One region of the Bradyrhizobium sp. WSM471 genome, then DNA from elsewhere that is predicted to be linked to it. Evidence: riboswitches for the same ligand, from Rfam matches in the RefSeq annotation. Region 1 holds a riboswitch; each other region holds the start of a gene.
What was found. Region 1 has a riboswitch for cobalamin ahead of metE (5-methyltetrahydropteroyltriglutamate--homocysteine S-methyltransferase). Riboswitches for the same ligand answer to the same signal wherever they lie in the genome.
Positions count from the first base shown of each region.

Region 2: it holds a riboswitch for cobalamin, as region 1 does, so the genes downstream of both, BRA471DRAFT_RS15000 (energy-coupling factor ABC transporter permease) here and metE (5-methyltetrahydropteroyltriglutamate--homocysteine S-methyltransferase) in region 1, are expected to answer to the same signal.
Region 3: it holds a riboswitch for cobalamin, as region 1 does, so the genes downstream of both, BRA471DRAFT_RS14935 (DUF1636 domain-containing protein) here and metE (5-methyltetrahydropteroyltriglutamate--homocysteine S-methyltransferase) in region 1, are expected to answer to the same signal.
Region 4: it holds a riboswitch for cobalamin, as region 1 does, so the genes downstream of both, BRA471DRAFT_RS00180 (TonB-dependent siderophore receptor) here and metE (5-methyltetrahydropteroyltriglutamate--homocysteine S-methyltransferase) in region 1, are expected to answer to the same signal.

Region 1 is NZ_CM001442.1:1,436,842-1,440,044, reverse strand. Features, by position in the region: gene metE (5-methyltetrahydropteroyltriglutamate--homocysteine S-methyltransferase) at 1-1,832, opposite strand, end outside; cobalamin riboswitch at 1,931-2,131, opposite strand; gene BRA471DRAFT_RS36220 (4Fe-4S binding protein) at 2,920-3,123, opposite strand.
Region 2 is NZ_CM001442.1:3,441,653-3,444,855, reverse strand. Features, by position in the region: gene cobF (precorrin-6A synthase (deacetylating)) at 1-559, opposite strand, end outside; gene BRA471DRAFT_RS15000 (energy-coupling factor ABC transporter permease) at 605-1,282, opposite strand; cobalamin riboswitch at 1,319-1,539, opposite strand; gene cobA (uroporphyrinogen-III C-methyltransferase) at 1,585-2,316, opposite strand; gene BRA471DRAFT_RS14990 (cobyrinate a,c-diamide synthase) at 2,313-3,203, opposite strand, start outside.
Region 3 is NZ_CM001442.1:3,429,071-3,432,273, forward strand. Features, by position in the region: gene BRA471DRAFT_RS14925 (cobyric acid synthase) at 1-191, opposite strand, end outside; gene cobO (cob(I)yrinic acid a,c-diamide adenosyltransferase) at 202-837, opposite strand; cobalamin riboswitch at 878-1,097, shown strand; gene BRA471DRAFT_RS14935 (DUF1636 domain-containing protein) at 1,192-1,584, shown strand; gene cobW (cobalamin biosynthesis protein CobW) at 1,581-2,615, shown strand; gene cobN (cobaltochelatase subunit CobN) at 2,615-3,203, shown strand, end outside.
Region 4 is NZ_CM001442.1:41,284-44,486, reverse strand. Features, by position in the region: gene BRA471DRAFT_RS00180 (TonB-dependent siderophore receptor) at 1-1,277, opposite strand, end outside; cobalamin riboswitch at 1,544-1,749, opposite strand; gene BRA471DRAFT_RS00175 (PAS domain-containing sensor histidine kinase) at 2,031-3,203, opposite strand, start outside.

The sequences.
Region 1 (3,203 bases):
GTCGCTCCAGCCGCCTCAAGGTCGATGACCTCGTCTCGGATCGCGAGAGCGATCTGTCGGCATGTCTCGCTCCGCGGGATGTCGTCACGGACAAACGACCAGTTCAGGATCGTCACCGGTCCGGTCAGCATAGCCTTGACGGGTTTTTTGGTCAGAGACTGCGCATGTCGCCACCATTTAACGGTCATGGGCTTCGGGCGGGAGACATCTCCAAACAGGATAGGAGGACGAACGCACCGCGAGCCATAAGACTGAACCCAGCCGTGCTTGGTGAATGCGAAACCCAACAGCTGCTCGCCAAAGTATTGAACCATGTCATTGCGCTCGAACTCACCGTGTACGAGCACGTCCAGGCCGATATCTTCCTGCCAATGCACGGTATGGGCTGTCTCCGCTTTCAGAAGCTGCTCGTACTGCGTGTCATTCAGCGCTCCCCGCGCATGAGCTGCACGCGCATTGCGGACGTCCGCCGTTTGCGGGAAGGATCCGATGGTTGTGGTTGGAAACATCGGCAATGCGAAGGCGACGCGTTGGACGTCGGCGCGCTGGGTGAACGCACTGCGACGGCGACGCATGCTATCGTCGATCGCGGCCATTCGTCCGGCGACGTTCGCACTGTGGATCTTCGGCGATGTTTCGCGGGTGACGGATGCATCCTCTGAGAGCGTGAGTTCATCGGCCACGTCGGCAGCATGGCCAGCCAGCGCTTTGCCCAATATCGAAAGTTCCTTGATCTTCTGCACTGAGAACGCCAACCACGTCTTCAGATTGGGATCGAGATCGATCTCTAGTTCAATATCGGTCGGAACATGAAGCAGCGAGCAGGAGGGGGCAATCTGAACACGGTCCCTGCCCAGTTTTTTGACCATAGGAGCAAGTTGGTCGAGTAGCGCCGGCAGATTAGAGCGCCACACGTTGCGACCATCAACGACACCGAGCGAGACCACTAGATCTCTACCTGCTCTGGCGACAATCGCGTCCAACTGGTCAGGTGCACGAACCAGGTCGACATGAACCCCGGCAACGGGCAAGGCCAATACTGTTTCAAGATTGTCGCCGACAGCCCCGAAGTATGTGGCCAGCATGATTTTAAGCGCCGGCACGGCCTTAGCGAAATGAGCATAGGCCCGGCGGACAGCGGCCCGAGATGCTTCGTCGACGTCCATCACTAGGCATGGCTCGTCGAGCTGAACCCATTCAGCGCCGCGCGAGGCTAGTTCGCGGAGAACATCGACATAGACGGGGAGGAGTCGATCAAGCAGCGACAGCGGATTGAATGCGGGATTTACGCTTTTGCCGAGCTTCAGGAAAGTGACTGGGCCCACTAGGACGGGCCGCGTCTGATAACCGAGGCTTCTTGCCTCCTCATATTCCTCGATCGGCTTCCGAGAGGCATACTTAAAGATCTGATCCTGGTGAAATTCCGGCACCATGTAGTGGTAGTTCGTATCGAACCACTTCGTCATCTCCTGTGCGGCTACGCCGGGCCCATGCTGAGCGTGACCACCGTCTTGAGCGCCACGCGCCATGGTGAAGTAGGTTTTGAGCGACACAGGACCTTCGTTCCAGCCGTAAACGTCGGGAATCGCGCCGACCATTAGGCTGGTATCGAGCACATGGTCGTAGAGCGAGAAGTCATTCGAAGGAATGACGGTCGCACCGCGGGATTTTTGCCGTGCCCAATTAGCGGCACGAAGTCCACTCCCCGCCTCGAGGAGCTCGGCTTCGCTAGATTTTCCCGCCCAGTAGCTCTCGAGCGCGAATTTGAGTTCGCGTCGTGGGCCGATGCGTGACGTCCCCAGTGTGGCAACGGGAAGCGAAAGGATTGACATAGCTTAGACCCCATGTTGGGGCAAAGGCCATGGCGGACGCAGACAGCGAACATCGCGTGAGCGACAACTGCTTGGCGCACACCGGGACGCCCCGCCCGTGGACGATATCTTGTCGAGGCAGGTCTCCTGGCTCACGGGTCGTCGCTGCTGTCCGGCCTTCCCGAAGCCGCATGGCTTCAGTGACTTCGTTGGACAGCGGCTCGCCGCTTACAGTTGCGGGGGCAGCGCCGGCATTGCACCGGCTTCCCTCTTAGCTCCGGATCAAACGAAATCCGGAGACCGCGACGGCTTGGATTATGCGCACGAGGATCGATGCGTCAACCTACCGATTCTCGCTGCGACATTGCCCAAGCGATTACGAGCGCACTAGGCAGGTAAGACGGTCTTGCTCGCGGCCTAGTGAACACGCCCGGATCTGTGGAGGCTCCGCTTTTGAAATGCATTCGCTCCCTGCTCGCGTAACGGTTGAGCTCCACCACCGGAACGAACCCGGGCGGCTTTCGGTATCTGTGTGATCGCGAGGAGGCGACCTTTTCCGTCAGCAGCTTTTCGAACCTGCGCGTCAGGAAGGTGCGATCATCCTCGGCCGGCATCCGTTTGGTCACAGCCCACGAGGCTCCCTAGACATTTCGAAAGCCGGATTGCTCCAGGACCGAACGGATGATCAGGTCGGCTCCTTGGTGTTCGGCGGGCCCGCGACCAGGCACGAGGTCGTCCGCCTCCGTGAGGTTGGCCAAGATGATCTTCTCGGTGCACTAGGTGTTCACGTGCTCAGCGACTTTTGCGCCGGCTTCGATGCGTCCGTGGCCGCTCGACGCCGGGTCTGCCTCGCCTCGACTCGCCGCCAGCGAAGATAGGCCGTAACGCGGCCACTGAGCATCGAGGGCCTTGTCCTTGTTCGTGACAAATTCGACGGTGTCCTCCGACAGAGCCCTTTGAGGGGTTCCTCGGCGTCGCTCAGCGTCTTAAGCTCATAACGATGTTAATCGACCTCGATGCGCCCCATGCGGTCGTGGTCTCCTCAAGGTCCCACATCTACAACTTCGTTCGCGAAATCGAGCGATGAGGCCTTTTGGTCGCGGGCTGCCTATCCTGTCTTGGACGGGACACAGGTGTCAGGGACCGGACAGACCACCGCGCATTGCGGCGTGTCGCAATGGCCCTCGCACTCCGTACATTTTTTGGCATCGATAACGTAAATGTCACGCTTCAGACTGATCGCCGCGTTGGGACACTCGAACTCACATGCGCCACAAACGGTGCATTGCGAAGCGACGATCTTGTAAGCCATGCCTTCCGACTCCTTAGGCGAGCGATGCCATGGGCGATCCCTTTCAAATGCCGTGCCAAACGCAGACGCGCTCAATGTTG
Region 2 (3,203 bases), 2.0 Mb from region 1:
CGCCGTCGAGCATCACCACCACGGTATCGACACCCGCCGGCCAGCCGCCATCGCGCAAGCGACGTCCGGTCGTGACCAGAAAGGGCTCGCCGATATCGTTGAGCGGCAGCGCATGCGCTGCACACAGCGCCTGGATCGAGGTGATGCCGGGCACGACTTCGATCTCAGGTGAAGGATCGAGCCGCCGCGCAATGCGCAGCGAGGAATCGTAAAGCGAGGGATCGCCCCAGATCAGCAGCGCGACCTTGCCTTTGCCTTCGAGATGATCTGCGATCGTCTGCGACCAGACAGCGGCCACGGCATCGTGCCAATCGTCCACGCCCTTGCGATAGTCCGCTTCAGCGGCGTCGCGCACGGGCAGATCGAACTCGGCGATGCGCGTCGTGTCGCTGGTGAGCACATCCGCGCAGATCGTCCGCCTGAGATCGGCGAGATCGGACTTGGCCGTCCCCTTGCGCGGGATCAGGACGAGATCGGCCGCGTTGATGGCACCGATCGCGGCGCGCGTGAGCTGCCCGGGATCGCCGCAACCGATGCCTATCAGGGAGAGCGTGAGCATCGGAGCTGCGAAGGGCGGCCATGACGGCCGCCCGTTCGCTTGTCTCTAGGCCGCGTTGTGCAAACGCGGCGTGACGAGGCCGGCCGCGGTGACGCCGCGCAGCGACTTCGCCAGCGCCAGCACGCCGAGATCGGCAAGAGGCTCGATCACGATGACGAGCGCATAGGACGCCGCGAAGGTCGCGATGCTGGCAAGGTTGGTCACGGCAAAACCGGCGCCATAGAGCGCCCAGAACGCGACCCAGGCGATGACGCCGGCCTGATAGGTCGTCGAAAGCGCCAGCGCCTGGCGGTACTTCAGATCGACATAGGCCGTGTTGCGCGAAATGATCCGCGTGGCGATTGCCTGGATCCCGAACAGCGGCACCAGCAGCGTGGTGACGTTCATGCCATATTGCGGCAAGTCGGGCGGCTCGAAGAAGATGCCCTGGAACAGCAGGCCGAACGCGAGGCCGAAGGCCGCAGGCGCCGCTCCAAACAGCAGGAACAAGGTCGAGCCGAGGATGAAGTGCACTTCGGAGACGCCGACCGGGAAGTGCGGCAGGATCTCGAAGAAGATAAACACGAGTCCCGTGGTGGCGAGCGTGCGCGCCGCGAACGACGTGATGCCCTGCTCGCGCACGGTCTCGACCGCGAGCTTCAAGGCAACGCCGCCGACGGCGATGCCGGTTGCGTAACTCAGCACGAGCTTGGCGTCCGAGACTAGTCCGGGTTCGATATGCATGGCTCAGATCCTTCTTGCCGTCACACCCGACGGCCTTGGCCTCAAAACGTGCACGGCCGGTCTCCTGGCTCGCGGTTCACTGGGAGTCTCCGGCCTTCCCGGGCCTTGCGGCCCAGTGGCTGATCGAAGTCCCTCACCGCTTACAGTCGCGGGGGCGGCTGGGGTTTTGGGCGCCGCAATTGGGTCCGCCCATCCCCATTCCCGATTATGCTCCGGCGCTTTGCGCCGCGTCGAGCACCATGCCTCTCCTGTGTGCCCCTTTCGCCAGCCGGGCGTCAAGGGGTGAAGGGCGGCCGAGAGCGTCATGACGGATAATCCCCCGCCAGCGCGCCGAACAGGATGACGGCCGCCGTGGATGCCGCTCCGCCCCGCGCAAGCTGCTCGGCAAGTTCCGAAATGGTGGTGCGGACCAGTCGCTCATCGGGACGGCCGAGCGATTCGGCAAACAACGCCGGCGTGGTCGGGGCGAGCCCGTGCTCGATCAATTTTGCGACGAGCGCCGGAAATGTGCGCCGGCCCATATAGACCACGGTCGTCGCCTCGGGATCGGCCAGCGCCACCCAATTGAGGTCTGGCGGCAGCTCGCCGGTGACGTCCGCGCCGGTGATGAACTGCACCCGGCGCGAGGTATGGCGCCGGGTCAAGGGAATCCCGGCCTGGGCCGCAGCCACGCAGGCCGTGGTGACGCCCGGAATGATCTCGTAGCCGATGCCCGCTTCACGCAGGGTCTCGAGCTCCTCCTCGAGCCGGCCAAAGATGCCGGCATCGCCGGACTTCAACCGCACCACGCGCGCGCCTGTTGCGGCATAGTCGACCAGCAATCGGTTGACGTGGTGCTGCTTGGTCGAGGGCCGTCCGGCCCGCTTTCCCACCGCGACGAGATTGGCGCCGGGCCGGGCCAGATCGAGGATCGCGCCCGAAGCAAGATCGTCATAGAGCACGACATCGGCCTCGCGCAGGCGCGCGGCACCCTTGAGCGTGAGGAGTTCGGGATCGCCGGGGCCGGCGGAGACGAAGGACACAAAACCGCTCACCGGTCCTCCGCGATCAGGTGGAAGAACGTGCCGGTGGCTCGTCCCCGCCGCGAGCCGGTCTCGGCGATCACCGCGCCTGTCGCGTCGTGCACGACCGCCAGCGGCGTGTCGGGCTGCGCGACGATCGTCGAATAGTGGAATTCGTGGCCACGCAGGCGTGCGCCCGCCCGATGACCCGGCATCGGCGCGGCGAGCTCGGCGAGGCGGTAGCCCAGATGCATGCGGCGTTTGGCAAAGCTCGTCTCGAGGCCGAGCAGGCCCGTCATCTCGTGGCGGATGCCGTCGGCATCGGTCAAAGCAGTGCCCAGCACCATATAGCCTCCGCATTCGCCGTGTACCGGCCGCGTCTCGGCGAAGGCGCGCAATCCGCTGTGGAAGCGCGCATTGGCCGCGATCTTGCCGGCCTGCAGCTCGGGATAGCCGCCAGGCAGCCAGCACACATCGGCGCCCGGATCAGGGCCTTCATCGGCGAGGGGCGAGAATGTCGATATCTCCGCACCCGCCGCGCGCCACGCTTCCAGCATATGCGGATAGACGAAGGAGAACGCGGCGTCGCGGGCCAACGCAATGCGCTGGCCGGGCGGCGTCACGTTGACGTGGCTCGCGGCAGGTTGCGGCGACCACGTGGCCGCCGAACGCAGCACCGCGTCGAGATCGACATGCTCTGCGACGAAGCGCGCGGCCTCGTCGATCAGCTTGCCGATCTCCGCCTGCTCCTCGGCCTGGACCAGCCCGAGATGCCGCTTCGGCAGGCTGATCTCGGCATGGCGCGGCAGCGCGCCGAACACGGCGATGCCGGCGTCCAGCAGCGCACGCCGCACGAGAGCTTCGTGGCGCGGGCTCGCAACGCGATTGAGCACGACGCCCGCAAGGCGCACACCGGGGCG
Region 3 (3,203 bases), 2.0 Mb from region 1:
AGCGCCTGGAGTGCCTGGGCGCGGCCGATCTCGCCGCCGTCGACGGTGACGGCCGCGTTGTTCGACATGTTCTGCGGCTTGAACGGGAGCACGCGCAGGCCGCGTCGCACAAAGGCGCGCGCGAGGCCGGCAACGATGAGCGACTTGCCCACGTCCGAGCCGGCCCCCTGGATCATCAATGCGCGCGCCATCGCGAGTTTCTTAGAACTCGACGCCGGCTTGCGCCTTTATGCCGGAGCGGAAGGGATGCTTGACCAGCGTCATCTCGGTGACGAGATCGGCGATCTCGATCAGCTCGTCCTTGGCGTTGCGTCCGGTGAGCACGACATGCGTCATCGGCGGCTTCGAGGTCACCAGGAAATCGACGACCTCGGCGATGTCCAGATAATCGTAGCGCAGCGCGATGTTGATCTCGTCGAGCACGACCATGCGGAGATTCTGGTCGAGGATCAGCTCCTTGGCCTTCTCCCAGCCGGCGCGCGCGGCGGCGATGTCGCGAGCGCGGTCCTGCGTCTCCCAGGTAAAACCCTCGCCCATGGCGTGGAATTGGCAGAGGTCGCCGAAATGGCCGGTGAGCATGCGGCGCTCGCCGGTATCCCAGGCGCCCTTGATGAACTGCACGACCGCGCAGGGGAAGCCATGGGCGACGCAGCGGACGATCATGCCGAAGGCCGAGGACGACTTGCCCTTGCCGGCGCCGGTGTGGACGATGATGAGGCCCTTTTCGCCGCTCTTGGTCGCCATGATCTTGTCGCGGGCGACCTTCTTCTTCGCCATTTTCGAGGCGTGGCGGGCGTCGGTTTCGTCGGCCGTCTGGGTATCCGGTTCTGACGTCATCGGACGGGGTCCTTCGGCTTGACAAGAGGCGGTCGGGGGCAAATGGTGACCCGGCGTTGGTTCCTGTCCTACGACAGGCGAAGAGGGAATGCGATAGGGTCCGAATCGGCAAGATTTGGTTCCAAAATGCAGCCGCCCCCGCGACCGTGACCGGAGAGATGCCCGAAGCCACTGATCCCCTACGGGATCGGGAAGGCGGGGATCGAAGGGGAAACCCTGCTCCGGAAGCCGGGAGACCTGCCAGCGCGGACGATTTTGGACCGGCGGACGGGGTGTTCCGCGACGGGGAAACGGGCCTTCGCAAGAACGGTTCGTGGGCCTCTTCGCTTCCCGCTGTTTATTCTGGAAGAAGCGATGACCGTCACACTTCATGTCTGCATCACCTGCCGCGCCGGCCAGACGCTTGGCGAGGGCGAGACGACGCCCGGCAAGCGCCTGCACGGTGCGATCCTCGAGGCCGGCGTGCCTGACGGCGTCAGCGTGGTTCCCGTCGAATGCCTGTCTGCGTGCAACCAGGGTTGCTCGGTCGCGCTCAGCGCGCCCGGCCGCTGGTCCTATGTCTATGGCCGTCTGTCGGATGCGAATGCGAGCGACGTGGTCGCGGGCGCCGCGGCCTATGTGGCCGCACCCGACGGCCTCGTGCCATGGCGCAGCCGCCCGGAGATCTTCCGCAAGCAATCGCTTGCCCGCATTCCCCCCATTCCCCCCATTCTCCCCTTGGCCGTCGTGCCGGAGGCCGCCGAATGAATTCGCTCGCAAAAGTCCCGGTCACGGTCGTCACGGGCTTTCTCGGTTCCGGCAAGACCACGCTGATCCAGCATCTGCTTGCCAACGCCAACGGGAAGAAGCTGGCGGTGCTCGTCAACGAGTTCGGCAGCGAGGGCGTCGATGGCGAGATTCTGAAATCCTGCGCCGATGCGAATTGTCCGGAAGAGAACATCATCGAACTTGCTAATGGCTGCATCTGCTGCACCGTTGCCGACGATTTCATTCCGACCATGGAGAAGCTGCTGTCGCGGTCGGTGCGGCCCGATCACATCCTGATCGAGACCTCGGGCCTGGCGCTGCCCAAGCCGTTGCTCAAGGCATTCGACTGGCCGGAGATCCGTTCGCGCATCACGGTCGACGGCGTGATCGCGCTGGCCGACGCCGAAGCTGTCGCCGCCGGCCGTTTCGCGCCCGACCCTGACGCCGTCGAGGCGCAGCGCGCGGCGGACGGCAATCTCGACCATGAGACGCCGCTGTCGGAAGTGTTCGAGGACCAGATTGCCTGCGCCGACATCGTGCTGCTGACCAAGGCCGATCTTGCGGGCGCGGCAGGCCTCGAAGCAGCCAAGGCGGCGATCACCGCCGAGATGCCGCGCCGCGTGCCGATGCTGGCGATCACCGACGGTGCGATCGACGCCCGCCTCATCCTCGGCCTCGGCGCTGCCGCCGAGAACGATCTCGCCGCGCGTCCCTCGCATCACGACGGCGAGGAGGATCACGAGCACGACGATTTTGCATCCGTCGTCATTGATGTTCCTGAGGTGACCGATATCGACACGCTGGTCGCATCCGTTCAGCGTCTGGCGCGCGAGCAGAACGTCCTGCGCGTCAAGGGATACATCGCGGTGGAAGGCAAGCCGATGCGCCTCTTGCTGCAAGCGGTCGGCGAGCGCGTGCGACACCAGTTCGACAAGCCCTGGGGCATGGGTGCGAGGCAGTCAAAGCTCGTCGTGATCGGCGAGCACGGAAACATTGATGAAGCCGCGATCAAGGCGGGACTCGGTATCTGATGCACGTCGTCTTCCGCGAGAGCCGCGGTCTCGAGGAGACTGCGACACCAAGGGACATCGGCCAGGACCCGGCCGATCTCGTGGTGCTCTCGTATTCGGATTCCGATCTGGCGGCGTTCGCGGCCGGCTGGCGCCGGGGCCGCGACAGCCTGCCGTCGCTACGCCTCGTCAATCTCGCCGAACTCCGTCATCCGCTCTCGGTCGACACCTACATCGAGCGCACGCTTGCGCAGGCGCGCGGCATCCTCGTGCGTCTGATCGGCGGGGAATCCTACTGGCCGTATGGGCTCGCGGCGCTGCAGCAACTGGTGAAGGAGCGCGGCATCGTGCTGGCCGTGTTGCCGGCCGACGGCCGCGACGACACGCGACTGGATGCATATTCGACCCTGCCGGTCTCGACCTTGCGGCGGCTCAAGGTGCTCTGCGACACCGGCGGCCCTGTCGCGGCGCAAGCCGCGATCGCTCAGCTTGCGTTGGCCTCGGGCCTCTATGCGGGACCTGTTATCGGCGAGATGACCGTGCCCGAGATGGGCTTTTACGATCCGGCGCGCGGTGTCATTGCCGCGCCGGCGTCGGGTGAGGGCAGGC
Region 4 (3,203 bases), 1.4 Mb from region 1:
ACGAAACGGTTGTCCATGCCGGCCAGATTGGAATTGACGGTAAGGTCTGTGATGTTGCCGTAGAGCCGCTGCGCATGATCGAGCGCCAGGCGCTCGCGATAGATGCTCTGCGCGCCCGCGAAATTGCCTACGGTCTGATCAAATGAGGTGATCTCGTTATTGAACCAGTGCCGGTGGGCGTCATAGCCGTAGACCTGGCTCTTGAGGGAGATGTTGTTGGTGATGTCCCATTGAAAGCCGCTGCGCAGCCACAGCTCGTTCGCCCCGCTGTGGTTGTCGAGCACGTTGTAGTTTGTCGTCAGCGTGCGCGCATCGACGGTGACCGGGACCGGCGTGCCGCCGCCGAGGTAGTAGTTGCTCCACTGGCCCGAAACGACGCCTGATGTCGGCACGATGCCCGGCGCATTCGCCGGCACCAGCGGCGTGCCCCAATAGAAGCGGTCCTTATCCTGCCTGTACTCGGCCGCGCCCCAGACCTTCAGGCTGTTGTTGACGCGATAGTTCAGCTGGCCCGAGACATTGCTGAGCTTCGAATAGGTGTCGTCGATAAATCCCTTGTTGTTGAAGTGACTGATGTCGAAGCGGTAGTCGAGCCCGTCGATCAGTGTGCTGCCGCCCGAACCATAGCCGGCGCGATAACCGTTGAAGGAATCGTAGAAGGTGAAGGCGTCATTGACAACAGGCCCGGTGTGCGGCGCCTTCGTGACGAAATTGATTGCGCCGCCGGTCGCCCCTAAGCCGGCTACGAGTGAATCCGGCCCCTTGATGATCTCCACCTGCTGCAATCCGGCGACATCCATGGGGCGGCCGGTCATGGTCGATGGCCCGATCTGGATGCCGTTGTAGAGAGTGCTGATCTGGTCCCCGGAAAAGCCGCGCATCGAGAAGATGGCGGGTGCACCCGGAGCATCGCCGCCGGTCACGCCGGCCGCCGCTTTGGCGACGTCGGTGGTCGTCCGGATGCCAAGTTCCTGCATAACGCGCTGGTCGATGACCTCGACGGTCGCGGGCATTTCCCGTGCCGTGATTCCAAGCCGGGAGCCAACGCCAGTAACGGCGGCCGTGTTCAGCGGCGTCTGAATCGGGCCGCTCAATGGCTGGGTTGCCGGGACGGCGACCACCGAAGCGGACAGATTGCGCCCCGGGGCGCGGCGGGCCGTCCGCGGCTTCTGAGCGCCCGCGCTGACGGCGGGAGCCCGTCGCGCGGCAGGTGGCGAGACGATCACGGGCTCCACCTCTCGGGAGGTGTCCCGGGCGGCGGTCTGCGCCGTTGCCATGGGGCACACCGAGGTAGAGAGCAGCAAGATGAGCAGGCCAGACCGAGTGCCAGGCATGCGGCCGGTCACGCCCTGAGAGATGCCACTGCGGTTAAGCGAAAATGCCGGCGCAATGCCGCTGCCGAAATGAAGATGTTGCACAAGAACGCTCTGCGGCGACGCAAACAAACCGTCACCGCGGTTGCCTTAGTCACCTGCCTTCGCCCCAAGCGGCAGATGCACCGGCTACTTGTCCGACATCGAGGCACCCCGCCCAATGCGTTCGCGCGTGACTTATGGCTGGCAGCAGGTTTCCTGGCTCGCGGGTTATCGCCTTCGACCACCTTCCCAGAGACCGATTGGCTCCAGTGGTTTTGCTGGTCGTCGGCTATCCGCTTACAGTTGCGGGGGCAGCCGCGGAATGGTCCGCCGAGACGGACGCACCGCATTCCCTTGATGAGTCCTTGCGGACACTACCGATCACGAAAGTGGCATCTGGTGATCGTCCCGTCAACAACCGGGAGGGATTTTAAACCAGCTCGCCCAGCGATGGTCGCAGGGTGTCGCTGCTGCGCCCGCCAGTCTCCCGGGACTTGACGTCAGCCTGCGGGGTCAAAGACCCCCGGCGCGGCAAATTCAGCCACGCGCCCGTTTTACCAGAGACAGCGGACATCAAGACGCCTGAGGCGCTCTTCGCCTAAGGATCACGAGCGGGCGTTGGAAGAGTGGTAGTCGCCGGCGCCGGCGGTCGCAGGATGCTACCGCTGTCTGACCTTAGGTCAGCTGGTCGAGAATCTCTCGCACCTTCAGCGCTAGTTTCGCTTGCGAGATCGGCTTCTCCAGCAGGTTTACGCCTTCATCAAGCCTCCCCTGATGGACGACGGCATTGCGCGAGTACCCGGTCATGTACAGTATCTTCAGTCGCGGTCTAATTTGAAGCGCGCGCCGGCCGAGTTCGCGACCATTGATCCCGGGCATGACCACGTCCGTGAGAAGAAGATCGACCTTCGACTGGTCCTGCAGGAGAATGGTCAGGGCGGCTTGGGCGGTGCGGGCCGAGAGAACGCGGTAGTTGAGATCGCGCAGGACGTCAGAAATATAGACGCGCAGATCTTCATCATCCTCGACGACGAGAATGGTCTCGAATATCTCACCCTCAGCGAGCTCCTCAGGTGCCACTTCCTCGTGTCGGGCACTGCCGGTGAAGCGCGGGAAATACAGCTTGATCGTCGTGCCTTGCCCCACCTCGCTGTAGATTTTTGCGTGCCCTCCGGATTGTTTGACGAAGCCATAGACCTGGCTCAAGCCAAGGCCGGTGCCGTGACCCGGCTCCTTGGTGGTAAAGAACGGCTCGAAGGCGTGACTGAGAACATCGCGCGACATCCCGCCACCGGTGTCAGTCACGCAAATGGCGACGTACTGACCGGGCGCCAGTTCAGGATTGAGCCGGCAGTAGTCATCGTCGGCGGAGATGTTGGCAGCTTCCACTGTCAGCTTTCCGCCGTCGGGCATGGAATCACGAGCGTTAATTGCCAGGTTGACGATGGCTGACTCTAGATGATTGGCGTCAGCTTCAATTTGCCATAGCCCCGCACTTCCGACCGTTTGGACTTCGATGCTCTCTCCGAGCGTACGCTGGAGGAATTCCTGCAGACCGTTGACGTAGTTGTTCACGTTGATCGGCTTGGGATCGAGCGCCTGCCGGCGCGAAAATGCCAACAAGCGGCTGGTCAAAGCCGCGGCTCTCTGCGCGCCTCGTTTCGCGTTTGCGAGCGCCCGGTTCAGATTGGCTCCGGGCGCCTTCACGTGTCGTTCAGCTGTTTCGAGATTGCCAAGGACAATCATGAGCAGATTATTGAAGTCGTGCGCGATTCCGCCGCTGAGTTGCCCCACCGCCTCCAGCTTTTGGGATGCGGCGAGTTGCTCCTGGACGTGTTTGAGCTCGTC